4 regions of the Methylomusa anaerophila genome follow, and region 2 is predicted to be linked to each of the others. Evidence: riboswitches for the same ligand, from Rfam matches in the RefSeq annotation. Region 2 holds a riboswitch; each other region holds the start of a gene.
The links. Region 2 has a riboswitch for S-adenosylmethionine ahead of metK (methionine adenosyltransferase). Riboswitches for the same ligand answer to the same signal wherever they lie in the genome.
Positions count from the first base shown of each region.

Region 1: another riboswitch for S-adenosylmethionine. It lies ahead of MAMMFC1_RS20320 (trans-sulfuration enzyme family protein); the one in region 2 lies ahead of metK (methionine adenosyltransferase).
Region 3: another riboswitch for S-adenosylmethionine. It lies ahead of MAMMFC1_RS12835 (HesA/MoeB/ThiF family protein); the one in region 2 lies ahead of metK (methionine adenosyltransferase).
Region 4: another riboswitch for S-adenosylmethionine. It lies ahead of metA (homoserine O-acetyltransferase MetA); the one in region 2 lies ahead of metK (methionine adenosyltransferase).

Region 1 covers NZ_AP018449.1:4,419,455-4,425,065, forward strand. Annotated here, with positions in the region: gene cysK (cysteine synthase A) at 1-404, opposite strand, end outside; SAM riboswitch class I at 728-824, shown strand; gene MAMMFC1_RS20320 (trans-sulfuration enzyme family protein) at 920-2,065, shown strand; gene MAMMFC1_RS22060 (YezD family protein) at 2,115-2,492, opposite strand; gene MAMMFC1_RS23025 (beta-ketoacyl synthase N-terminal-like domain-containing protein) at 2,930-5,611, opposite strand, start outside.
Region 2 covers NZ_AP018449.1:4,044,364-4,049,974, forward strand. Annotated here, with positions in the region: gene gmk (guanylate kinase) at 1-113, shown strand, start outside; gene rpoZ (DNA-directed RNA polymerase subunit omega) at 135-341, shown strand; gene coaBC (bifunctional phosphopantothenoylcysteine decarboxylase/phosphopantothenate--cysteine ligase CoaBC) at 351-1,553, shown strand; SAM riboswitch class I at 1,605-1,713, shown strand; gene metK (methionine adenosyltransferase) at 1,786-2,976, shown strand; gene MAMMFC1_RS18410 (heavy-metal-associated domain-containing protein) at 3,056-3,283, shown strand; gene MAMMFC1_RS21625 (hypothetical protein) at 3,285-3,431, shown strand; gene priA (primosomal protein N') at 3,551-5,611, shown strand, end outside.
Region 3 covers NZ_AP018449.1:2,850,901-2,856,511, reverse strand. Annotated here, with positions in the region: gene MAMMFC1_RS12855 (double-cubane-cluster-containing anaerobic reductase) at 1-51, opposite strand, end outside; gene MAMMFC1_RS12850 (acyl-CoA dehydratase activase) at 74-898, opposite strand; gene MAMMFC1_RS12845 (sulfurtransferase TusA family protein) at 1,119-1,403, opposite strand; gene MAMMFC1_RS12840 (4Fe-4S binding protein) at 1,364-2,227, opposite strand; gene MAMMFC1_RS12835 (HesA/MoeB/ThiF family protein) at 2,299-3,225, opposite strand; SAM riboswitch class I at 3,604-3,706, opposite strand; gene MAMMFC1_RS12830 (DUF3846 domain-containing protein) at 3,939-4,247, opposite strand; one part of gene MAMMFC1_RS12825 (IS630 family transposase) at 4,472-5,016, opposite strand; one part of gene MAMMFC1_RS12825 (IS630 family transposase) at 5,016-5,511, opposite strand.
Region 4 covers NZ_AP018449.1:2,829,111-2,834,721, forward strand. Annotated here, with positions in the region: gene metA (homoserine O-acetyltransferase MetA) at 32-949, opposite strand; SAM riboswitch class I at 1,019-1,121, opposite strand; gene MAMMFC1_RS21505 (hypothetical protein) at 1,454-1,591, shown strand; gene MAMMFC1_RS12775 (two-partner secretion domain-containing protein) at 1,909-5,611, shown strand, end outside.

The sequences.
Region 1 (5,611 bases), 380 kb from region 2:
AGTTCCTCAGCCCGTTCGATGGCCCCTTTCATTCCTTTCGCCCCGGGAGTAAGTTCCAGTTCGGCGCCCAGTGCTTTAAGCAACTTGCGCCGCTCAATGCTCATAGTCTCCGGCATAGTAAGAATCAGTCTGTAACCCCGGGCCGCTGCTACGAAGGCCAAACCGACACCGGTGTTACCGCTGGTAGGTTCGATAATTACGGAATTCTTGTTAATCAACCCTTTGTCTTCCGCAGCTTTGATCATGGCAAGACCAATCCGGTCTTTAACACTGCTCAGCGGGTTAAAGTATTCCAGCTTGGCAATGACCTTGGCGCCTACATTTTTGGCAGCATTATAGTTTTTCAATTCCAACAGGGGAGTATTTCCGATTAACTCAGTTAAATTTCCGGCAATTTTAGCCATACTAGTCATCCCTTTCTTAAATAAGCTCGTAGCTATTCACCCTCGAGCTATTATGCCAGTTATCTTCTGTCAGGAAACAGCAAGAGGCAATCGTGGCTGTTAAAACAACCGCCGACTGCCTCCGGTTTTCCGGTCAGCAAGAATTTAATTAACTTTAAAGTAACACATAAATTATATTTTGTCAAGCAAAAACTTACCAGCGGCCTTGGTCTTTTTCATGCATCATACAACAATCGTCATACAACAAACCAAACTTTTTAAATATTTATCTTGACACTTACATCCGTCTATGGCAAAATAAAATGCAATAAACTTAAATAAATAACTTATCAAGAGTGGTCGAGGGACTGGCCCAATGACACCCGGCAACCGGCATATTGCAAGGTGCTAATTCCAGCGGAGCAATCCGAAAGATGAGTTTTCGTGCGCAAGCCACGGTTCTTCTTTCGGGAAGAACCGTTTTTCTGTAGGCGAAAACCAAAACAAGCCAAAACAAGTAGGGAGGATATCTATTCATGAAGTTTGCCACCAGAGTAGTTCAGGCCGGTCTAGTTACGGATAAATCCACCGGCGCCATCAGCACCCCTATATATCAAACAGCCACCTTTCGTCATCCGGCTTTAGGCCAAAGTACGGGTTTCGATTACTCCCGCACGCAAAACCCAACACGAAAAGCAGTAGAGGAAGCAGTGGCCAATCTGGAAGAAGGACATGCGGGATTTGCTTTCGCGTCAGGCATGGCCGCCATTACGGCAATTCTTATGTTATATCGCCCCGGCGACCATATTATTCTCACTGAAGACTGCTACGGCGGAACCTACCGGATCCTCGACCAACTCTTTACCCAATTGGGCCTTGCTGCAACATTCGTAGATACAGCCAACCTTGAAGAAGTCCGCAGTGCCATCCGCGCCAACACCAGGGCAATCCTTGTTGAAACCCCCACGAATCCGCTCATGAAGATTGCGGATATCCGGTCTATTGTTTCGATAGCCCGCGAAAACTTCTCACACCCTTTGGATATCATCGTCGACAATACCTTTTTGTCCCCTTATTTTCAGCGTCCGCTCACTTTGGGCGCCGACATGGTGATACACAGCGGCTCCAAATATCTCTCCGGACACAATGACGTAGTCTGCGGCATTGTGGTCACCGGCAAACCCTGTCTGTCGGAACGAATCGGGTTTATACAGAATGCTACGGGATCAATTCTTGGTCCGCAAGACAGCTGGCTGTTGTTAAGAGGTCTGAAAACGTTGGCGCTACGTATGCGCGAACACCAGGAAAATGCTGCTAAAGTAGCCAACTGGCTAAAAAAGCATCCCCATGTGACCGCTGTTTATTATCCCGGTCTGCCGGAGCACCCCGGCAAAGATATTCAGGAAGCTCAGGCATCGGGCTATGGCGGCATGCTTTCGTTTGCAATTGATCATCCCGGTCTGCCACAGCAAATCCTGCGTAAGGTTAAAGTATTTCAATTTGCCGAAAGCCTGGGAGGAGTAGAATCACTCATAACCTTTCCCTCGGTTCAGACCCATGCCGATATGCCTTATGAAATGAGGAAACGGCTGGGGATCAATGAATGCCTGCTGCGAGTATCCGTAGGTATTGAAGACGCCGACGACTTAATCGCCGACTTGGAACAAGCTCTAAGTAAATAGTAAATAATTTTTTTAAAAAACGAGGGATTGCCCAGCGGGCAATCCCTTCTTATATTCCGTCGCCGTTGACTCCGGTCATCTTAGTAAATCTATACTTTTCCGTTTTCTCAACTTGCGTAATTTCTCCGGCTTGAACCTGGATGGTGGCTTTACCGTATTCAAGCCCTCTTACCGCCGACAAGATACGCATTCTTAAGTCTGTAGTATTACCGGGAGACTTAATCCAGTCCTTGTTTGTTTCAGAATACGTCACCATATCACATACCCGAATCTTTTCGATTTTTTCAATTTGAATGACTCTTGAATCCTGAACGACCAAGGTGACTGAGCCAAAGTTAATGTCGGTTATGGCTTTTTCAATAAGGGTAAGTACATTGGAAGGCAAGGTTTTATCTGCTACCTGTTTCACTTTTGCTTCCCTTTGCATCAATTGTATTCCCCTCCCTAAGATTGCAATACATCTCTCTAAGCAAGCATATATCTGTTTATTTCAACAAAAAAATACAGGCGAAGCCAGTAAACAAGCCGCATCTTTTCCGTAATATTTGTAAAAGGAAAATCCCCTCATCCGAGGGGATAACATCCCATTCATCCTTCGATTCCCAGGATTGATATCCTGTTGGGTTTACACCGCTGCATTTATAACTTCGCTTACCGGGTGTCATCGAGCCATTCCCTCAATCGCTTTTGACAAAAATCCAGTTAGCTATATGTTTTATTGACTACAATGATATCCAAATCCCATTTGTTTGTCAATACAAAGTTAAAGGCTAAGGATTGGCGATAAAATCCTTAGCCTTTTATGTTTTCAGCCCGGAATACTGCCGCTCGGTCCCCCCTGATTTAAAGCCGTCCGGAGCTGACTTATGACTTATGCTTTTGGAAGAATGGCTCAAAAAACTCTGGGGTCATGCCTGTTTCCGAATACAATTTTTCGCAAAGTGCCATGATCGGCTCATAGGATTGGGGTTCGGATAACAACACCATATGATTGGAAGCATCCACATCCATCATATAGAAATGGGGCATCTCCCGTTCCCATTCTTTCCAGTAGTTTGTATGGGTTAATGAATTTAATGAAGTTTCGGCAGCGGAAAGATAAGGTTCTAATGCTCCGTAAAATAACCCATTCCTATTACGGAAATAGTAGCACTTTACCGTTTGCGCATCAGGCAGCGGCCACACCGAAAAGCTACCCATTTCATAAGCCCTGCGAATGGCCAAATCTTTTTGACTCATGGCGTACAGCTGCGTTTCTGTTTTTTTCAAGCCCCGCTTTTGGGCAAGCTTAACAACTTGCTTGACCAGTTCTTCCTTATCATCCCCAGTCAAAATTAGTTCATCCCGGTGAATAAATGTTTGGGCAAATTTTTCCGGCTCCTGCAAAATTGTGTTCATTAACGCGATATTAACTGTCTGCAAAAGTATATCCCGGTCACTAAAGCTAAATTTGCTCAACCCGCTGCCGTCAAATGCATCTAACATGACAAGCGTGGCAACGGCTTCTCCCATTTCCTGCAATTGCCGCGTGATTTCATATGCTATGGCACCGCCAAGTGAATATCCACCCAAATCATAAGGGCCTGACGGTTGTACCGAACGTATTATATTGACATAATACGCCGCCGTCGCTTGAATACCATTTAATGGAACCCTGTCGGTCATCCAGCCCCGGGCTTGAATACCATAAAACGGCCGTTGGATTTTCCTCGCAATTCCCTGATATGTTTCTACCCCGCCTATTGCTCCATGAATCCAGAACACGGGCCGCCCCTTAAAATTCTCATTGAGATGAATGAGTTCAGGAAATTTTGACCAGTCTTTAGGAATAAACTCGCTGGCTGCCAGAACAGAAACAACGGCTTGCTGTCCCGGCGCTGCCGGTTTGTCTCCCTTTTCGGGCCGTAAAACAGCAATAATATCCTGAGCGGTTTTAGTTTCCCGCAGTTTATCCAAGGTAAGTGATAAATCTATCTGGGATTGCAACCGCTGAAATAATGAAATAAATTGAATTGAATCAAGTCCATATTGATCTAACGGTTTATTAAGATTTAATTCTGCCGCCGTCATTCCCAGCAAATTGGCTATGATATTAGCTACCTGGTTATCAAGGTTATCAATGCCGGTGTATTGGGTTCCGGCCGCATTTGGCATACTTGCCGGTTCCTCATTCTCATTTATCACCTTGTGTACCTCTTGGGAAGGAATAACTTCAGCAGCCGCGGGGCTGGCAAAGGTGAATTGCTGCCCTGGTGACGGAGGTTTATGGGGTTCAAGCCAACAGCGCCGTTTTTCGAAAGGATAAGTGGGTAGGGATATTCTCCGGACTTTTTCGCCTGCATGCAGTGATTCCCAGGGAATCTTTCCTCCCTTTACCCAATACAACGCCAGTTTGTTGAGATCTTTTTCCACCAGAAATACTTGCAGCAACGTCTCGCCGGCTATTCCCGACAGCAAGCTTCTTATCTCCGAATGATCTTCTTCCGTGTTGCCGCTGAAAACAGGCACAGATGCGGGCAGTTCTTGTCCTGCTTTGATCGCCGCCAGATACTCCCTCATTCCCCGGACCAGTTCCTGCCGGCTATTTGCCATCATTGCCACCCGGTATTCCATTGCTTCCCGCCCCAACTGGAGTGTATAAGCCAGATCCGGTAAGGAAATATCCTTTTGGACTTCTATAAAATGAAGCATTTTTTCAATAACTGCCTGTAGCCGTTCAGGGTTTCTCGCCGAGAAGACAATGAGCTGCGGCTTCATTGCCGGAGTATTTTGAATGGGGACGGGTTCTTCCTGCGGCGGCACGTATTCTTCGATAATCAGATGGGCATTTGATCCTCCCGCCCCAAATGAACTTACAGTTGCCCGCCGGGGAAATTCCCGTTCTGCTCCGTTTATTTTTACCAGCGGCCGTTGCCACTCCTGCAGTTCCCGTTGCAGGTAAAAGGGGGTATTATTAAAATCTATGTTGGGATTTGGCGGTTCCGCCTTGATTGAAGGCACTAAACGCCGATGCTGCAATTGTAAAATAACCTTAGTCAACTGAGTAATTCCCGAAGCGGCTTCGGCGTGGCCGATATTGGATTTTACCGACCCAATCGGGCAAAATTGTTGATCGGTTGTAAATTTCTGAAAAGCTTTATTCAACGCCGTAATCTCTATCGCATCCCCTAAAGCGGATCCATTGGCGGCCGCTTCCACATAACTGATAGTCCGGGGATCAATCCCTGATTTTATAAAATTGTCTTCAATCAGTTTTGCCTGGGCATTGGGATTGGGAACGGTAATTCCGCTGGTGTGTCCGCCATGATTAGTGGCTGTGGATTTAATAACAGCTAAAATGGTATCCCCGTCCTGGATTGCCTCAAGGAGGGGTTTCAATAATACGGCGCCAACGCATTCCGCCGGCAGATAGCCGTCGCCATCACCAAAACTTCGGCTATTGACATGACTGCCAATCATTTGTCTTTGGCTTAACCCAATGTACTTTTTCGGATGAATGGAAAGGTTTACGCCGCCGGCTATCACTATCCGGCTCTCCCGCCGCAT
Region 2 (5,611 bases):
CCGTAAGGAATATTGAAGCCATTATTGCAGCAGAAAAATGTAAAGTGCAGCGCAATCACAACTTAATTGAGAATTTTTTCCGCCACAGTTGTGTGAGAAAAGAAGATTTATAGTTTAAAACAGGGGGGAACTCCGTGATTCATCCTTCGCTAGATATTCTTGTAGGAAAAGTGGATAGCAAATATACGCTAGTGGTTCTTGCTGCCAAGAGAGCCCGTGAAATCATGGACGGACAGTCACCGCTTGTTGAAAGCAAATCAAATAAGCCGGTAACCATCGCTCTTGAAGAAGTATCTCATGGAAGAATTACATACGAACGTACCAAAACAGGTATAAAGTAGGAGGCAAGAATGTCTCAGTACAAAAATGTTGTTATGGGAGTAACGGGCGGAATTGCTGTATATAAATGCGTAGAGGTTGTCAGCCGGCTTAAAAAAGCCGGCTGCCGGGTACATGTCATAATGACGAAAGCGGCAACTCATTTTGTGACGCCTTTAACGTTTAGAGAAATTAGCGGTAATCCAGTTGTGGAAGACATGTGGGAAGATCCGAAAACGTGGAATATTGAACATATTGCTTTGGCAACGCTAGCCGATATATTTCTAATCGCTCCGGCTACCGCTAATATCATTGGCAAGATTGCCAACGGTATCGCCGATGACATGCTTACCACTACAGTAATGGCTACGAAGGCGCCGGTTTTGCTGGCCCCGGCTATGAACGTCAACATGTATTTAAATCCGATTACACAGCATAACTTGTCCAAGCTACGCAATTTAGGTTATCAAGTGATGGAACCTGATTCGGGAATGCTGGCTTGCGGCGTGGAAGGACTAGGACGTTTACCGGAGCCGTCGGTAATAGTTGACAAAACACTGGGTTTACTTAATACAGGGAACAACTTTACAGGTAAGCGAATCTTGATCACCGCCGGCGGAACTCGTGAGCCGGTCGACCCGGTTCGCTATATAGGAAACCGTTCCAGCGGCAAGATGGGTTATGCGCTGGCGCAGGCTGCAAAATCCCGGGGGGCAGAAGTAATCTTAATTTCAGGGCCAGTAAGCCTTTCTCCGCCTGCGGGGGTTGAATTTGTTAAAGTTGAAACAACTCAGGAAATGCGCGAAGCCGTCCTGGCTAATTTTAATCAAGTGGATATTGTAATCAAGGCGGCGGCTGTTGCCGATTATCGCCCCCTCGAACCGCAAGAACAAAAGATTAAAAAAACCGGTGAAATAGTAACCTTACAGCTTGCCAAAAACCCGGATATATTAAAAGAATTGGGAACGTTGAAAAAACATCAGTTATTAATTGGTTTTGCAGCCGAAACAGAAGAGTTAATTGCCAATGCTGCAGAAAAAATTAGACTTAAGAAGCTTGATATGATAATAGCCAATGACGTTACTCTACCAGGCGCCGGGTTTGACGCCGATACTAATATTGTTAAACTCCTTTACCCCAGCGGAAGGGTGGAGGAGCTTCCCCAAATGTCGAAAACCGAGCTTTCAGCTGTCATTTTAGATAAAATCTATAATTTAATGATAAATTTAACTTGATTTTTATGCGGATATAAATTAAAATTTTTATGGTGTAAATTACATATTCAATTCTCATCAAGAGTTGGTGGAGGGACTGGCCCGATGAAACCGCGGCAACCCTTGGGCGGCAAATTGCCCAAAACGGTGCCAATTCCTGCGGATTTCCGCAAGATGGGAGAGTGACAAAATCACCTCCCTTCGGGAGTTTTTTTATTCTTTTTTTGATACGATAAGGAGGTAATATGTTTAAATGACCAAAAAAAGTGTACTTTTCACCTCAGAATCTGTAACCGAAGGACATCCTGATAAGATTGCCGACCAAATTTCCGACAGTGTACTTGACGCTATCATTGCACAGGATCCTATGGGTCGCGTGGCTTGCGAAACATTAATAACAACCGGATTAGTCCACGTTGTTGGTGAAATCACTACAAATTGCTATGTTGATATCCCGAAAATTGTACGTGAAACAGTAAAAAGCATTGGTTATACCAGGGCTAAATTCGGGTTTGACGCTGAAACCTGCGGCGTGCTCACTTCAATTGATGAGCAATCTTTAGATATTGCGCTTGGTGTAGATAGAGCACTGGAAGCCAAACAGGGAGAAATGGATGCCATTGAAGCGATCGGCGCCGGTGACCAGGGAATGATGTTTGGTTATGCAACAAACGAGACGCCGGAATATATGCCTCTGCCGATTTCGTTGGCGCATAAGCTAGCCCGCCGCCTCTCCGAAGTTCGTAAAAACGGCGATTTAGCTTACCTTCGTCCCGATGGAAAGACGCAAGTCACTGTAGAATACGTAGACGGAAAACCGGTTAGAATCGACACCATCATTGTGTCTACACAACATAGTCCGGATGTTGACCAAAAGACCATTGAGCAGGATCTGATCACCAAAGTGATTACTCCCATTGTGCCCCATGAACTTCTTGACGCCCAAACAAAATATTATATTAATCCTACCGGCAGATTTGTAGTGGGTGGACCTCAAGGTGATGCCGGTCTTACCGGCCGTAAAATCATTGTAGACACATACGGTGGTATGGCCCGCCATGGCGGCGGAGCATTTTCCGGTAAAGATCCAACAAAAGTAGACCGCTCCGCAGCTTATGCCGCCCGTTATGTGGCAAAAAACGTTGTTGCTGCCGGTCTGGCTGATAAATGTGAAATACAACTTGCTTATGCCATTGGTATCGCCCGTCCTGTTTCTGTTATGGTAGAAACTTTCGGGACGGCCAAAATTGATGAAGACCAAATTGTAGAATTAATTAATAAGCACTTTGATTTAAGACCAGCAGGCATCATTCAATCCTTGGATCTTCGGCGCCCAATCTATAGGCAAACAGCGGCGTACGGCCATTTTGGCCGTACAGACGTTGATTTACCGTGGGAGCGTACTAATAAAGCTGAAATTCTACGCAAAGAAGCCAATATCTAAGAGCTAACATATTTCATAACAGTCTATGGTAATACTAAGATTGCTAGGTGAACAAGCGTCATCAAAGGAGGTACTACCATTGGCTGATCAAAATACCTTAAACCGTTCAGTGTTCCGCGTCGGCGGCCTAAAAGGCGATCATTGCCGCGAGCGCATAGAACATACCCTATCCCATTTACACGGCGTTGTATCAGTAAAGATTGATCTAACTGGTAAACAAGTCTCTGTCGATTATGACTCATCTGTAACGCCCAGCGGCTACATTGAAGAAACCCTACAATCCCTTGGCTACTCGATTCAAGAATAACATGTCTCGAATGCGACTTCATTTTTCCCCTTTGGGCCTGGGTAAACGCAGATTAAAGCGGTTTTACAAACGATTAGAGATGGATACCGGTATGGAATGGGATATTGTGTCCACTACTTTCACCGAAGCTAAAAAAGCAGGTATTTGACTTTACAACGCGAATATAATTATTGAGTTGACATGAAAGGGGACTTTAAAAAGTCCCCTCTCTTTATAGCTCTTTCCAACCATAAAACTTATATAAACTTATAACTTAAGTGGTGTAAAATGAAAAAGATTGCCCAAGTCATAGTCAATATACCTACACGCAATATTGATAAAGCGTTTTCTTACATCATTCCGGATCATTATGCTTATATTGATATAGGTTGGCGGGTCATAGTACCATTCGGTCAACGCACTGTGGAAGGGTTTATAATTAATATATCGGATATATCGGAAAGGGATGAAACTGCTTTAAAACCGATCACTGACATTCTGGACGATTTCGCCTGGTTTGGCAATCACATGCTTAAAACTGCCGAATGGTTGGCCGAGTATTATTTAACTTCTTTAGCTGAATCTTATAGAATGTTTATTCCTGGAAAAGCAGGGGTAAAGACTCAGGAGTTGTACAAGATTGCCGACAGTGTCAGTGAAGTACAACTGGCTGAACTTAAGGAGGCAAGCAAGGATAATGATAATAAGGATAATTTTAAGATAATTGAACACATATATAAAAAAGGACCGCTGAAATTATCGGAATTAAGAAAGGAATTTAGGCACACAATCAGCGATTCTTCTTTAGAAGATATAATTAAATCTTTACTGCGCCAGAAAATACTCTGTAAACACAGTAAAATATATAAATCCGGTCTTCCGCGCCTTACCACGGTATACTCACTTGCTGTAGATGCGGCAACAGCTATTAATACCATTAACGCCACTTCAAAAAGAAAGCCGGCTCAACTCCGGTTAATTGAAGAGCTCCTTAAGTACAACAGCCTTGACAGCAGTCAATTGCGTCAATTAAGCATCACCCTTGATACTGTCAAAAGACTGGTCAAATTAGGACTGATCCATACCAAGCAAGTCCAGATAATCCGTGATAGTTATGCAGACAGAGAATTTTCCGCGCCCAAACTTAAGCCCACCCAAGACCAGGAACAGGTCCTGGGCCAAATAATACCCGCTATATTAGAAAAAAAATTTAAATCATTTCTTCTTCGCGGCGTCACAGGCAGCGGGAAAACACAAGTGTATATAGAAGCAGTACGTACTGCCAGAAACTTAGGAAGGCAAGCAATTGTTCTTGTTCCGGAAATTGCCTTAACCAGTCAAATTGTCTCCCGTTTTAAGGCAGCCTTTAATAATGATGTTGTCGTTATTCACAGTAGATTATCCCTGGGGGAAAGATATGATGCCTGGCAACGGTTGCGATGTAATCAAGCCGGTATTGTAATTGGAGCAAGATCCGCCATATTTACACCGGCAGACAATTTGGGCTTAATCGTTATTGACGAAGAACACGAATTTACATACAAACAAGAAGAAGCACCCAGATACCATGCCAAAGAGGTGGCTTTAACCCGGGCGAAGTTTTCAGAAGCTGTAGTGATCTTAGGAAGTGCCACTCCTTCAGTAGAAACATATTTTCAAGCATTGCAAGGTGAGCATAGTCTTGTTTGTCTAACCAGAAGAATTGACAGCGTTCCCCTCCCACCCGTTACGGTTGTAGACATGCGAAATGAATTAGCGCAAGGAAGGCGGGGAGTTATCTCGCCGGCCATGCAAGATATGCTTAGTGAAACATTTTCCAAGGGTGAGCAAGCTGTAATTCTTCTTAATCGCCGCGGCTATTCCACTTTCATTATGTGTCGTGAATGCGGTCACGTCATTAAATGTCACCACTGTGATATCGCCATGGTGTATCACGCAGCAAATACTTCCTTACGTTGCCATTACTGCCAGGAACGTCAGGCAATCCCTGACTGCTGCCCGGTATGCGGCAGTCGATATATTCGCTATTTCGGCACTGGTACCCAAAAAGTTGAAGAGACTCTAACCCAATTGTTCCCCCAGGCGAAAATAGCAAGAATGGATCAGGATACGACCAGCGGCAAGACGTCTCATGAAAAAATACTCAGTGACTTTGCAAAAGGAAGCTATGACATCTTATTAGGAACCCAAATGGTAGCCAAAGGACATGATATAAAAAATGTTACAGCAGTTGGTATCATATCGGCAGACACTGCTCTCAATCTACCTGACTTTAGAGCCGCTGAAAGAACTTTTTCGCTTATCACACAAGCCGCCGGCAGAGCGGGAAGAGGCAATAGACCGGGTAAA
Region 3 (5,611 bases), 1.2 Mb from region 2:
CTTTTTGCCGGTTTCTTTCACATTTTTTAGCATAGTAAATGGATCAGACATGCAAATTCCTCCTAAATTAAAATTAAGCTTGCGTGTTTTGTGAAGCACGCTCTTTAATCCCGACTGACCGGGAATAATCCCACGCGCACAGCGCCGCCCCTATTGATCCGGCATACAAAGCATGCGAAGGAACTATCAGTTCCACTCCCAACTTTTCTTCCAGTTCCCGGCGCATATGACGGTTTTGCGATACACCGCCGGTAAACACAACCGGAGCCGCCAATTGAACAGAGGCCGCCATAGCTGCAACCCGGTTGGCGACAGACTTATAAAGCCCGGCAAAAATGGCTTGGCGGGACTTACCCTTATTTACCAGGCCAATCACTTCCGATTCGGCGAATACGGTGCACATGGCGTTAACAGTACAGGCTTCCTCCCCCGGACTCAATTCCAACTCGTTGAGCCCTGCCATATCCAGATTCATAGCACCGGCCATAACTTGAAAAAATTTACCGGTACCAGCCGCGCACTTATCATTCATAACAAAGTCGGTTACCTTGCCGGTGTTATCTACCCGCATGGCTTTCGCATCCTGCCCGCCGATATCCAGCACTGTCGCTGCTCCCGGTACCATATAAGCTGCTCCCCGGCCATGGCAGGTTATCTCAGTCATTGTCTTGTGAGCAAGGGGAAAATTAATTCTTCCATAGCCTGTTCCCACAATGCAGACAAGGTCTTCAACTGCAATACCCCAAGCCGCAGTTTCCCGGCGCAGCAAATCAAGAGCGGCTTCCCGCGGATTCCAACCGGAAAGGCGAGCTGCATAAGCCATCTGCACTCCGTCATATAAAGTAAGTTTTATTGCCGCCGAGCCAATATCGATTCCGGCCACAACTGATAATTTCATAGCCACCACCACGACCAGGAGAATGATTAATTAATCATTATTAATTATATTACTGCCATAAATTAAATTTATAATACGAAATTGATATTCGCGTTTATCGCCAAAAATCCTGCCTCTAGCAAAAGCAGGATCAGGATATAGAAAGTATTTATACTTTCTGTTAGACTAATAAAAGGTCATTAAAAAGTAGAAGCCGGTTTCCCAGACGGGAAACCGGCTTCTACTTTAAACTGCCCTTCTCTACCAGCACCGAGTATGTCCCATTGTCTCGCTTTTCGGCTTTAATAACTTTGTGGCCCTCATCCTTGAGACTTCGGGGCACGTTCAATATAGGCTCACCGTCGTTCATTATGATTTCAAGAATCTTACCGTCTGCAAGTTCCTCAAGCGCAACCAGGGTTTTTACAAAGGTAACGGGACAAACCACGTCGGTTATATCTATTAACGCATCTGCCCTTTTATCGCTCATAATGCCGCTGCCAACTGCCGGCGAAACAAATCCCATCCTACCCGGTCAAGAGTATTGCCGAATCTTTCACCTTGTTTTCCATACTGCTTAAAAAATTCAAGAGTGGCTTCCACCACTTTATGGAGTTCTTCATTGGAAAGCAAGCGTGGTTCCAGTTGCTTGCCAATGGCGATCTGCTTGCCGTAAAGCCCGCCAAAATAAACGATAAAGCCGCTCTTCCCCTGCCATGCTCCGGCAGGACAGACTTTTACGCATTTACCACAAAAGATGCAATCCGTGTCTTTAAACGAAAGCTTTTTGTCCTGCTGGTTAACTTGAATAACCTTTGCAGAACAGACTGCCTCACACAGGCCGCAAAAATTACATTTACCGGCGTCCCACTTAACCTCGGTTCCACCTCTTACACCAAGGTCATTTTCTTCGGCCTTCAGACAATTATTCCGGCAGCCGGTAATCCCCAGTTTGAATTTGTGGGGAAGTTCCCTGGCATAGTATCGCTCATCGAATTCCTTCGCAAGTGCCGTAGTGTCAATAAGACCGTGGGGACAAATCGTGGCCCCCTGACAGGCGGTTATTGTCCTAACCCTCGGTCCACAGGCCCCTGGCTGCACTCCTGCTTCTGCTAAGGCTTTTTTCACTGTATCTATATCCTCTAATTTAATAAACGGTATTTCAATACTTTGTCTTGAAGTCATATGAATATAGCCCTGTCCATACTGCTGGGCAACTTCATAGACTTTTTTCAGTTGTTCGGCCGTGATATGTCCGCCAACAATCCTTAACCGCAGGGAAAAGCGGTCCTTCTGAATTTGCTTCATGAACCCGCCTTTTTTAAGTTCCTGGTAATTAACTTGCGCCATTATGATCCCCCTCGACTAACAATTATTTTTTGATATTGAGCTTATTCGCGATTATCAGTCCAACACCTTCTTTAGATGCAGGCTTCGCATGCCGGGTGCGTATAATCGGCAAGTTTGGTGATGGACGGATTTTCGCCGCATACCGGGCAGTTACTGTCCCGTGGCAGCTTTACTTTCCGAAAATTCATTTCCAGGGCGTCATAGGTAAGAACATAACCATTTAGCAGTTCTCCGACGCCCAGTATATATTTAATGGCTTCCGTTGCCTGAATGGTTCCGATTACGCCTCCCATTACCCCCAATACCCCGGCCTGCTTACAGGTGGGAACAGCATCAGGCGGCGGCGGAGCGTGAAATATACACCGGTAGCAAGGACCCTGCCCCGGAATATAAGTCAGAGTCTGTCCCTGAAACCGGATAATGCCCCCATGAGAGAAAGGCTTGCCGGTAATAACACAGGCGTCATTGATTAAGAACTTCGCCGGAAAGTTATCGGTACCGTCGATGATGAAGTCATAGTCCCGGTCCTTGATTATATCAACTACGTTGCTCGCATCAGCCGCTTTTTGGTACATAATCACCTTTACATCCGGGTTTATCTCGTTGATTGTTTCCTGGGCCGACAGTACCTTGGCCTTGCCGATATCCTTCGTCAGATGAATAATCTGCCGCTGAAGATTGGCTAGCTCCACCGCGTCGCCATCTGCCAAACCGATGGTCCCGACTCCGGCAGCGGCCAGAAACATGGCCGCCGGCGCGCCCAGGCCGCCGGTGCCGATGATTAACACCTTAGATGCCAGCAGCTTTTGCTGTCCTCTGACGCCGACTTCTTTCAAAATAATATGTCTTGCGTATCTCTCCATCTGTTCATTGGAAAAACTCATACTCCCCGCCCCCATAAAACGCATCATTACGACTCCCAGCCCCACAAGGTTTACGCCCAGCATTGCGGCAAGACTGACATAAATATAATAGGAAAGACTAAAAGACTCCCGCACAGAAAATCTTTTAGCCTTTAGTTTTCTAATCAGTTGCTCAATACTTTATTTTCAGAATTAATAATACCACATTTAAAAAATAAATACCATAAAAACATATTTTTCTTATATTCCGTCACCATTTGTGCATTCTACGGAAGGCAGTCTAATCTTCTGGTCAAATTTTATGACTTGTCCATCACGTATTATGATAGTCACTTCCGTACTATATTTGGGTTTCTCTGGATCGGAATCGGTTGTTTTTTGTTCTTCAGGGATGGAATGAAGATTGTTTATCATTATAGTCCCTCTTTCTGCTATGGTTTCGAAATGCTGCCCACCGTCCGGCCGGAATTAAGAAAAACCCCTTTCCGAGGAAAGGGGTTAATTCACACCTTCCTCTTATCTGCCAGGATTTCTCCTGCTGGAATTAGCACCACTGCAGTTGCCTGCCGGTTGCCGGGTGTCATCGGGCCAGTCCCTCGACCACTCTGGATAAGAGCCATTTTTCATTCAATTAGTTACAATTTTAGCACAGGAAATATTGAATGTCAATATTACTTAATTTTGCTTAATTTTGCTTTATTACTTAATTTGCTTCCAGTGTATCCCTAACAAGATTAAAAAAAGCGAGATATCCAGCTTTATGGACTCCCGCTTATTTTGTCGGCATGAAATTTAATTTCCCTGTACTTTCTCTGTTTGCTAACCATTTCTGCCAATATTCCTCTTTATTATCCAAATTTATTCAAGACTGTCCCAATTTGTTCTTCGGTAAGTGAAGAAAATCCGCCAATATTGCCGACAAAGAAGCAAGTACCTACTATTACATCATTATTGTATTCGAAATTAACAGGAAGATCTCGCGGCTTTCCTTCATTGTTATAAGCTACAATCATTATATCATTCTGAAAATTAATATATTTCATGGGATCGCCAACGATATCCTGTATAGATCTGGTATCATTAGGAATGTATTGTAAAACGGGTAATTTTGAAGGTTTCTTGACTGCTACTAGAATATCATCATTAATGTAACGCATTCCGACAGTATCTCCTCCCATCCAATTGGATATTACACATTTATATTAGGTATACATTAAGTACACACAATTTACATTCTAGACTTTCGTTCAGCTAAAAAGAACATAAAAAATCATCTTTTTTACCCTAAAAATTCGAAAATAATACAAATTTAAACATTCTGCAGCTAAAACAGCTATAGTATTCCAACTATGTTTCTATCTATATACAATCTATTAAAGATTTACAAAGAACAACACAACCTATCAATGACCTTTAAAGGCATTTGATTGATTTGAGCGACAAACCTTTGAATCCTTTGGCGAATTTCATTGGTTGAGTGATAAAAAACGTTGTAGATACAAGAATGCTTGAGCCAGCCCCAGAATTCTTCAATTAGATTAAGATTGGGACTGTAAGGCGGCAAAAAAACAAGGGTAAGACGATCCTTGTTACTCTTTAAGAATGGCTGTAAGAGATTGGCATGATGAATTCTGGCATTATCGAGAATGATTACAATTCTTTCCCCTGGATACTTCAAAAGGATCTGCTGTAGAAAGGACAAAAAGACCTCGGCATCATAACGGTCACTTTCGATTACAAAGATTTCGCCGCTTTCATAGTCAAGCGTGCCTAAAAGTTTAATACCTTGATGCTTACCGTAAGTTGGGATAATGCGTTGCTGCCCTTTTGGAAACCAAGTACGGGCGATAGCCTGATAATCCCGAATCATAGATTCATCCTGAAACAAAATACGATCAACTTTGTCATGCAAAAGATCGGCTCTCAGGGTTTCCCATTTTTTTTGAATTCTTCTTGTTGAATTGGGTCAGCATGAGCAAGAGTATAGGTTGGACGAGTACAGGTAAAGCCCAGTTCGTGCAATAATACATTGGTTCCACTTCGAGAATATTCTACATTAAAGGTGCGAATTATCCATTCTCTAAGGATGGGTCCTGTCCAGTTCATCTCTGCCGGAAAACCTACATCCTCGGGTCTTTTATGGATCAGGACATCAAGAATTTCTTGTTTTTGTTCCTTGGTAAGAAAAGAGGGTCTGCCGGGAGAGAAGTTCATTGCAAGGGCCTTAAGGCCACCGGTCTGATAGGCGTTGAGAAAATTGTAGACTGTTTTCAAACAACGACCGGTGATTTTGGCGATCTGAGGAACATCATAACCTTCCAAGTAAAGTTTTATGGTTTGGTAGCGCTCAAACAGGCGTCGGTTTTTACAATTCTTCATTGCATGATTTACTGCAATTAGACGATTATCTAAGGATTCCATGTGTAACCCTGCTCCTTTGGTTAAAGAATAAGTATATTTTAAAAATACCACATTTAACCAAAAGAAAATAGTCCCTAATGTAAATCTTTTTTAGATTTTA
Region 4 (5,611 bases), 1.2 Mb from region 2:
CAGTTCTGAAAGAAGAACTGTGGGGTATTTCTTACAGGCGGGATAGATCGAAGGGAGTCTCCTGATAGACGTAATAATTGAGCCAGTTGGAAAAGAGCAGGTTGGCAGTGCTGCGCCATATGACAACCGGCGTTTGCGCGGGGTCATCGTTGGGGTAGTAGTTGCAGGGGACGTGAATGGGCAGTCCCTGGGCAACATCACGGTCATACTCGGCTTTGAGGGTAAGGGGGTCGTATTCGGAATGACCGGTGATGAAAATTTGCCTGCCTTTCCGGTCGGCTACGGCGTAAACCCCGGCCATAGCCGATTGGGCGAGTATACGTACGGCGGGGACTTTTTCGATGTCTTCCCGTCTGATCTCAGTATGTCTGGAATGGGGTACATAGAAGATATCGTCAAGACCGCGAAATAGTTTCTCCTCTTCAATAACACATTTTTGGTGAGGAAAAATACCGAACATTTTTTGCGGCAGATCATGCTTGGGAATGCCGTAGTGATAGTACAGGCCGGCCTGGGCCCCCCAGCATATATGGAAGGTTGAGTAAACATGGGTTTTGCTCCATTCCATAATCTTGCAGAGTTCATCCCAGTAAGCTACCTTCTCAAAAGGCATTTGCTCAACCGGCGCGCCGGTAATGATCATACCGTCATACTTTTTGGATTTCACAGCGTCAAATGTTTCGTAAAATTTAATCAGGTGTTCCTGGGGAGTGTTCGTGGGCGAATAAGTGGCAGTATATATAAAATCGACATCCACTTGTAAAGGGGAGTTGCCTAATAGACGCAACAACTGGGTTTCAGTAGTAATTTTCGTAGGCATAAGATTTAACAATAGTATTTTAAGCGGGCGGATATCTTGGGAATATGCCCGGTTTTCATACATGACAAAAATGTTTTCGCCTTCCAGGATGTTAGTAGCAGGCAGGTTGTTAGGAATTTTTATCGGCATTTTTTGTCCTCCTTTTTTGTGGCAACAACAAAGGCCTCTTTCCGAGGAAAGAGGCCTTAACGCGCTTTCCTCTTATCTGTCAGGATTTCTCCTGCTGGAATTAGCACCACTGCAGTTGCCTGCCGGTTGCCGGGTGTCATCAGGCCAGTCCCTCGACCACTCTGGATAAGAGATTTATTCACTTGAATGTGATTTTAGCATGGAAAACATTGAGTGTCAATAACCATTACAGTGAGGTTGTGTTCATTCTGTGATAATGTCACCTTGTTCTATCTTTGGTTTCGGACTGTCCCCTGACTCATTTAGCTGGACCTGCCGCAGTTTCAAATTTAATACAAATTTAACATTTATATGTGCTAAACTGGACGAAAGTCCTATAGAAACAGGATTAAAACTTTGGTACTATAAATAAAGTGATATTAGGATAATATTGGAATACCTGTTATAAACAACGAATTCATGCATAATACGCTAAAATTCATTATAATTGCCAGGGAGGCGAGCATGAACAAGCAAGGATGCTGTGATGCAATCACCAGAATTTTAAAATCAAATAAGGCCAGGATGGCCCTGGCGGCAATCATCCTATTTTCTGTCACCGCTAGGCCAAAGAAATCGACCCTGCCGACAAGGAAGAACTGAAACGGCGTTCCCAAGCGGAAGCCTTGGAACGACAACATAGGGGACAGGAGAAAGACGTATTTCTACAACAGCAGTCGCCGGCTGAGAAAACAACCGTTTTACCCCGAGGAACCCAGTTTCCTCATCAACGACCTTGTCCTCGAAGGAGACAAGGTCGATCACTTTCCGTGGGCCAAAAACATCCTCAAGCCATATCGCGGCCAAGTCAAGAACGGCAGCTATGACGTCTTCGCCGGCCGGCTACAAAACCGAAAATCTTACCTTTGGCTTACCCTTACCTATCCAATGTGATCACGAAAAATGAGAGGTGAAAAACAATGCTTTGCCTGCGAACCAATAATCAAACCACCACCCAACGGCGCCAAAGCCTAAAAAAATGGCTGATCTGGCTCACCGCCATCCTGCAGCTGTGCCAGCCAACCCTGGCCGGCGCCAGCGCCATCGTCGACAAAAGCGCGCCGGGAAGCAACCGGCCCTACGTAGAATTCACCGCCAACGGCCTGCCAGTCGTGCAAATCACCACCCCGTCAGCGGCCGGCGTATCCCGCAACATCTTTCAGCAATTCGACGTCTTTTCCCAGGGACTCATCCTAAACAACTCCCGCGACATAGTAAGTACCCAACTGGCCGGCTATATCGCCGGCAACCCTTTTCTCCTCAAAGGATCAGCCCGAATTATCTTAAGCGAAGTCAGCGGGCCCCAAGCCAGCCATCTGAACGGCTATACCGAAATCGCCGGCCAAAAAGCCGAATTCATTCTGGCCAACCCTAACGGCATCTTTGTAAATGGAGCCGGTTTTATCAACACCAGCCACGCCACCCTCACCACCGGCGCCCCGGTATTCGGCGGCGACGGCAGCCTAAGCGCCTTCCGGGTAAGCGGCGGCCAAATCAGCATAGACGGCGCCGGACTCAACGGCGGCGACACCGACCGGGTGGACCTCATCAGCCGGGCGGTAACCGCCAATGCCGGTATCTGGACCAACGAACTCAACGTCGTCACCGGTGCCAATGAAGTAAAATATAACTCGTTAACCGCAGCCAACATTACCCCTGACAGCAACAAACCCGCCGTAGCCATAGACGTAGGCGCCTTAGGCGGCATGTACGCCAACAAAATCTACCTTGTCGGCACCGAACAAGGGGTAGGGGTGAACAGCCAGGGAATAATTTCGGCAATCACCGGCGACCTAACCGTCACCGGTGAAGGCAAAGTCACCCTTGCCGGCAACACAACCGCCGGGGAAAATATCTATATTTCCGCGCAAGGCGGCCTCGATACCCAGGACCTAGTATACGCCGCAAAAAGCGCCAACCTTACCACCCCGGCCGGACTCACCAACGCCGGACTCATCGCCGCCGGAGAGCACACCACCCTTACCGCAGCTGCCGTTGACTCAACCGGCACAATCGGCGCCGGCATAAATAGCGACGGAACCATCGCCCCAAACGGCGACATCAACATCACAACAACCGGCAGCACAAAAGCCGGCGGGCAGAACACAGCCGCCGGTAATCTAACCATTCGGGCCGCAGCCGTCGACCTAAGCGGCGCCAACACCTACGCCGGTCAAAACATAAACCTCACAGCCCGGACGGGGGACATTGCCAACACCGGCGGGACAATACAAGCCATGGGCAGCCTTAACGCCAAAGCTAACGGAACACTCAGCAACGACCAAAACCCCGTCGGGACCAAAGGACAGCTCCAGGCCGACCAAATCACCATAACCGCCGGATCCGTCAGCAACATGGGCGGCGTAATCAGCCAAACCGGAACAAAAACCACCCTGATAACAGCTCAAGGCACGATCAACAACTCCCGGGGAGAAATTGGGACTCACGGCGACAAACTGACAATAGAGGCCGCAGAACTAAATAACACTACAGGGAAAATCATCCATGCCGGTGGACAAGAATTAACCATCCGGACAAGCGGCGACACGATAAACACCAGCGGACAAATCGGCGCCAACGGCGCCAACCTGACAATCGAAGCTCAAAACCTCATCAACACCAAAGGGTCAATCGTCCATGCCGGCGCCCAAAACCTAACACTCAAGACGGCAGGAGACACCCTCAACACCGGGGGACAAATTGACACAAACGGACAACTTACCCTCACCGCCCAAAACCTTGACAACTCCAGCGGCCAAATCAACAGCCAAAAAGACATGGACATCCGCCTCGGTTCCGGTCTAATCAATGAAACCGGTGTCATTCGCGGCGGCAGCGCGGTAAAAATAGCGGCTGCCGACACCGTCCACAACCGGCGGGGAACCATCGAGGCCGGCCAGGGACTGAATATAAGAGCCCGATCCCTGCAAAATGAAAACGGTCGGGTGGCCAACCTGGATAGCGGCCTGTTGACCATCACCGTCCGTCAGGACATCAACAATCAAGGCGGCCAAATCGGTAGCAACGGAAAGGCCGAGCTCACAGCCAATACAGTCAACAATCAAAGCGGCACCCTCACCGCCCAAAACAACCTAACCATCCGGGTAGGGGCAAAACTGGACAGTAATGAGGCCAGCACCATCGCCGCCGGCGGCGACCTGACCATCAACAGCGGCGGCGCCATCAACCTGGCCGGCTCAACCACCGCCAATCAAAACATCACCCTCACCGCCCAAGGCGACATTCATAACCAAGGTACCGTCTACGCCGGCCGAGATGCAACCCTTGCCGCCCAAGGCGCCCTCACCAATACCGGCACCCTTGCCGCCCAAAACAACATAACCATCAATGTAGGGGAAAGACTGGACAGTAATGAGGCCAGCACCATCGCTGCCGGCGGCGCCCTTGCCATCAACAGCGGCGGCGTCATCAACCTGGCCGGCGCGACCACCGCCAATCAAAACATCACCCTCGCCGCCCAAGGCGATATAAATAACCAAGGTACCGTCTATGCCGGCCAAGATGCTGCCATTGGCGCCGGCGGCGCCCTCACCAATACCGGCGCCATCACCGCCGGCGGCAACACCGGCATTACGGCCAACACCGTATCCTCCAGCGGTACCCTTGGGGCAGGCGTTACCCGTGAAGGTAAACTTGGCGGCAGTGGCAATCTCACGGTGGTTGCCCAAGACACCCTCACCGCCACCGGCCAAAACCTAGCCGCCGGCAATATGCTCCTGCAAGGAACAGCTATTAACCTGACCGGGGCCGTGAACCAGGCAGGAGGCAGTGCCGCCCTTCGCGCCACAACAGGAGACATCACCCATACGGGCGCAAGCCTGGATGTGGGCGACAAGCTTGACATCAGCGCTGCCAAGACCTTTAATAATGACAAAAATGCCGGGGGAACCGCCGGACAAATCCAGGCGGGTCAAGTAACCATCACCGCCGCCAACATAGCCAACCGAGGCGGCAGCATCCTGCAGATCGGCAGCGAAGAAGCCGCCATAACCGCAGCCCATACCCTCGACAACAGCGGCGGTAAAATTGCCGCCAATGGCGCCGCCAAGATAAAAGTCGGCGAACTTATCAACCAGGGAGGCAGCATCCAAACCTCCGGGCTTGATAATAACAATCTGGTCCTTGATGCCCGCGGCAGCATCAACAACAGCCTATATAACGGACAGGCGGGAATCATCAGTGCCGGCGGCAGCACAACCATAACCGCCGACAGCCTCAACAACAGCCAGGGACAAATTACCGCCGGTCAAACCTTAAGCGCAACAGTTACCCAAGACATCACCAATACGCAAGGACTACTGGCGGCCAACCAAAACGCCGCCGTCAGCGCCGGCCGGATCCACAACACCCAGGGCACCATCGCCGCCGTACAGGGGCAAGCCGACGTCACCGCGGCCACCGGTATTCTTGATAACACGGCAGGGCGGGTGGAAGCCCAAAAGGAAACCCGCATCTTCGCCATTGGCTTAAACAACACAGAAGGTGTCATCCTCGGCGGCAGCCTGGACGTCAACACCAATAACCAACGGACTGACAACACGCGCGGCAGTATCGCCGCCGCCGGCCCGGCCACCATCCGCAGCGGCATCTTTATCAACGAAG